DNA from 2 places in the Streptomyces bikiniensis genome. Region 1 is predicted to be linked to the other one. Evidence: predicted binding sites of a transcription regulator. Region 1 holds the regulator's gene; the other holds the start of a gene.
The links. Region 1 encodes HrcA, which represses chaperone genes, less so after heat shock. Its sites were predicted from a motif close to TTNGCACTCNGNNNNNCNGAGTGCNAA; they were not measured.

Region 2: a site for HrcA is predicted at 1,149-1,175, ahead of groL (chaperonin GroEL). Genes of this name have one in related genera too.

What each region holds. Positions count from the first base shown of each region.
Region 1 covers NZ_JNXJ01000016.1:54,893-57,090, reverse strand. Annotated here, with positions in the region: gene OO47_RS15535 (MBL fold metallo-hydrolase) at 1-458, opposite strand, end outside; gene hrcA (heat-inducible transcriptional repressor HrcA) at 606-1,625, shown strand; gene dnaJ (molecular chaperone DnaJ) at 1,626-2,198, shown strand, end outside.
Region 2 covers NZ_JNXJ01000031.1:11,685-13,882, forward strand. Annotated here, with positions in the region: gene groL (chaperonin GroEL) at 1-982, opposite strand, end outside; gene OO47_RS23100 (cold-shock protein) at 1,365-1,568, opposite strand; gene OO47_RS23105 (MoaD/ThiS family protein) at 1,981-2,198, opposite strand, start outside.

The sequences.
Region 1 (2,198 bases):
GCCAGGAGGACCTGCCGGCCGCCCAGGTCGAGGGTCCACTCGCCGGAGACCACGTGCCGCGGGGCCACGAGCACGTCCGCCGCCTCCGCGGCCGCCGCCGGGTCGAGGCCCTGCCTCACCCCGTCCGACCGCAGCTCCTCCCGGTCCCGCTCCCGGGCCAGCAGCTCCTCCAGGCCGACCGCGCCGAAGACCTCCGCGCCCGCGAAGGCCGCCGTGCCGAACACGTGGTCGAAGTGCGGGTGGCTCAGTGCGATGTGCGTCACCCTCCGGCCGCCCGTGAGTTCCGCCACCTCCGCCCGCAGTTCCGCGCCCTCCGCGAGGGACGACCCCGTGTCGTACAGCAGCACCGCCCGTTCGCCCACGACGAGCCCCACCGTGGCGTCCCAGCCGGGCAGCCGCCGCCGGCCCACCCCGTCCGCGAGCCGTTCCCATCCTCGTGCTTCCCAGTCGACATCCATACGGCGACGCTAACCGGTGGGGCGCCGCCTCCTTGCCAGGAGCGACGTGTGCCGCCGTACACTGGCCCGGGATCGCTGGCACTCGGACAGGGCGAGTGCCAAAAGCGGAGCAACCGGAACGACCGACGACAGCTGGAGGTGCGCACGATGCTCAGCGAACGCAGACTCGAAGTGCTGCGCGCCATCGTCCAGGACTATGTCGGGACGGAGGAGCCCGTCGGCTCCAAGGCGCTCACGGAGCGCCACAAGCTCGGCGTGTCGCCCGCCACCGTGCGCAACGACATGGCCGTGCTGGAGGACGAGGGCTACATCGCCCAGCCCCACACCAGCGCCGGCCGCATCCCGACGGACAAGGGCTACCGCCTCTTCGTCGACCGGCTCGCGGGGGTCAAGCCGCTCTCGACGCCCGAGCGGCGGGCCATCCACAACTTCCTGGACGGCGCGGTCGACCTGGACGACGTCGTCGGCCGCACGGTCCGGCTGCTCGCGCAGCTGACCCGGCAGGTCGCCGTCGTCCAGTACCCCTCGCTGACCCGCTCCACCGTCCGGCACGTGGAACTCCTCGCGCTGGCCCCGGCCCGCCTGATGCTCGTCCTCATCACGGACACCGGCCGGGTCGAGCAGCGGGTGATCGACTGCCCCGCGCCCTTCGGCGAGACCTCCCTCGCCGACCTGCGGGCCCGGCTCAACAGCCGGGTCGTCGGCCGCCGGTTCGCCGACGTGCCGCAGCTGGTGCAGGACCTCCCCGAGTCCTTCGAGGAGGCCGAGGACCGCGCCACGGTCTCGACCGTGCTCGCGACCCTCCTCGAAACCCTCGTGGAGGAGCACGAGGAGCGGCTGATGATCGGCGGCACCGCCAACCTCACCCGCTTCGGACACGACTTCCCCCTGACGATCAGGCCCGTCCTGGAGGCTCTGGAGGAGCAGGTCGTCCTCCTCAAGCTGCTCGGCGAGGCCAAGGAATCGGGCATGACCGTACGGATCGGGCACGAGAACGCCCACGAGGGGCTGAGCTCCACGTCCGTCGTCTCGGTCGGCTACGGTTCGGGCGGCGAGGCAGTCGCCAAACTCGGCGTGGTCGGACCGACCCGCATGGACTACCCCGGAACGATGGGAGCGGTACGCGCAGTGGCACGTTACGTCGGACAGATCCTGGCGGAGTCGTAAGTGGCCACGGACTACTACGCCGTACTCGGCGTGCGCCGCGACGCGTCCCAGGACGAGATCAAGAAGGCTTTCCGGAGGCTCGCGCGCGAGCTGCACCCGGACGTCAATCCCGATCCGAAGACGCAGGAACGCTTCAAGGAGATCAACGCCGCCTACGAGGTCCTTTCGGACCCGCAGAAGAAGCAGGTCTACGACCTCGGCGGCGACCCGCTCTCGTCCTCCGGCGGAGGCGGCGCGGGCGGCTTCGGAGCGGGCGGCTTCGGCAACTTCTCCGACATCATGGACGCCTTCTTCGGCACGGCCTCGCAGCGCGGCCCGCGCTCGCGCACCCGCCGCGGCCAGGACGCCATGATCCGTCTGGAGATCAGCCTCGACGAGGCGGCCTTCGGCACCACCAAGGACATCCAGGTCGACACGGCGGTCGTCTGCACGACCTGCTCCGGCGAGGGCGCCGCGCCCGGCACTTCCGCGCAGACCTGCGACATGTGCCGCGGCCGCGGCGAGGTCTCCCAGGTCACCCGGTCCTTCCTGGGCCAGGTCATGACCTCCCGGCCCTGCCCGCAGTGCCAGGGC
Region 2 (2,198 bases), on a different contig from region 1:
TCTCGTCCTTGGTGATGACGACCTTGCGGGCGCGGCCGAGCAGGTCGAGGCCCGCGTTCTCCAGCTTGAGGCCGACCTCCTCGGAGATGACCGTGCCGCCGGTGAGGATGGCGATGTCGTTCAGCATGGCCTTGCGGCGGTCGCCGAAGCCCGGGGCCTTGACCGCGACGGACTTGAAGGTGCCGCGGATCTTGTTGACGACCAGGGTCGACAGGGCCTCGCCCTCGACGTCCTCGGCGATGATCAGCAGCGGCTTGCCCGACTGCATGACCTTCTCCAGGAGCGGGAGGAGGTCCTTCACGGAGGAGATCTTGGAGTTGACGATCAGGAGGTACGGGTCGTCGAGCGACGCCTCCATGCGCTCCATGTCGGTGGCGAAGTACGCCGAGATGTAGCCCTTGTCGAAGCGCATGCCCTCGGTGAGCTCCAGCTCCAGACCGAAGGTCTGGGACTCCTCGACGGTGATGACGCCTTCCTTGCCGACCTTGTCCATCGCCTCGGCGATGAGCTCGCCGATCTGGGTGTCGGCGGCGGAGATGGAGGCCGTGGAGGCGATCTGCTCCTTGGTCTCGACGTCCTTCGCCTGCTCGAGGAGGGCGCCGGAGACGGCCTCGACGGCCTTCTCGATGCCGCGCTTGAGGGCCATCGGGTTGGCACCGGCGGCGACGTTGCGGAGGCCCTCGCGGACGAGCGCCTGGGCGAGGACGGTGGCGGTGGTCGTGCCGTCGCCGGCGACGTCGTCCGTCTTCTTGGCGACTTCCTTGACCAGCTCGGCGCCGATCTTCTCGTACGGGTCCTCGAGCTCGATCTCCTTGGCGATGGAGACACCATCGTTGGTGATCGTGGGGGCACCCCACTTCTTCTCGAGGACGACGTTGCGGCCCTTGGGGCCGAGGGTGACCTTGACGGCGTCAGCGAGCTGGTTCATGCCGCGCTCGAGACCGCGCCGGGCCTCCTCGTCGAACGCGATGATCTTGGCCATGTGAAGTGGTCCTCCCGGACATGGGGTGGATAACGCTCCAGGACCGCGCCGACGCCCGCGACGGACGGCCTCCGCGGCTCCGCGTGGTTCCTTGCCCCACCCGGACGGCGGCCTCGTCTGCCCGATCCTCGTAGCACTCTCACCTTCCGAGTGCTAACGCCAATGATTAGCACTCGCCCTAGGAGAGTGCAAGCCGTTCCGGAGGAACGTCGACGAGGGGTGGCGGCCGGGCGGCGGGAGGGTGCAAGCGACTCTGGGGTTTCGGGCGGGAGCGCGAGGGGCCGGGGAGGAGCGGGAACGCGCGAGGGGCCCGCCCCCCGGGAAGTGCTCCCGGGGATGCGGGCCCCTCGACGGCGTGCGTCGGTGGCCGATCGCGCCGCGCTCAGACGGCGAGCTTGACCATGTCCGCCTGCGGACCCTTCTGGCCCTGCGAGATCTCGAACTCGACTCGCTGTCCCTCTTCGAGGCTGCGGTAGCCATCCATCTGGATCGCGCTGTAGTGGACGAAAACATCCGCACCACCGTCGACCGCGATGAAGCCGTAGCCCTTCTCCGCGTTGAACCACTTGACGGTGCCCTGAGCCATGCCTAACTCCCCTATTACTGGCCCTTGCGCGGGGCCGCACTTCACGAACCCCGGGTCAGACCCTGCGCCGGAACGCGTCGACCGCGGCTGAATGTATCTGCCCAACTGCCCTCTGCAACAGGCCATTCGGACGGGAATTCTGGGCAGCCCGGAAAGGAGGATTGGGGAGATTCCCCTGAATCACGGGGCAAGTCGGGCCCGGCAAAAGACGCAGAAGGTACACAACGCATACGCACTTTGGCTGCTTCTTGTCAGGTCGGGGCGCGTTCTCATATGCACCCGACATGAGCAGCGGAGGGGGCTTCCCCAACTCTACCGCGCTCAACCATGCAGAATTGCCCCTTCCGCTTATGGCCGCGGAAGGGGCAATTCAAGAAAGACGGGACAACGGGTACCGCTCGGGAAACCCGGCTCAGCAGCCGCCGGCGACCGCCGGGATGATCGAGACGCCCGAGCCGGCCGGGGTGGCCGTCTCCAGGCCCTGCTCGAAGCGCACGTCGTCGTCGTTCACGTACACGTTGACGAAGCGGCGCAGCTTGCCCTGGTCGTCCAGGACGCGGGCGGCGATGCCCGCGTGGTTCTTCTCCAGGTCCGCGATGACCTCGGCGAGGGTCGCGCCCTCGGCCTGGA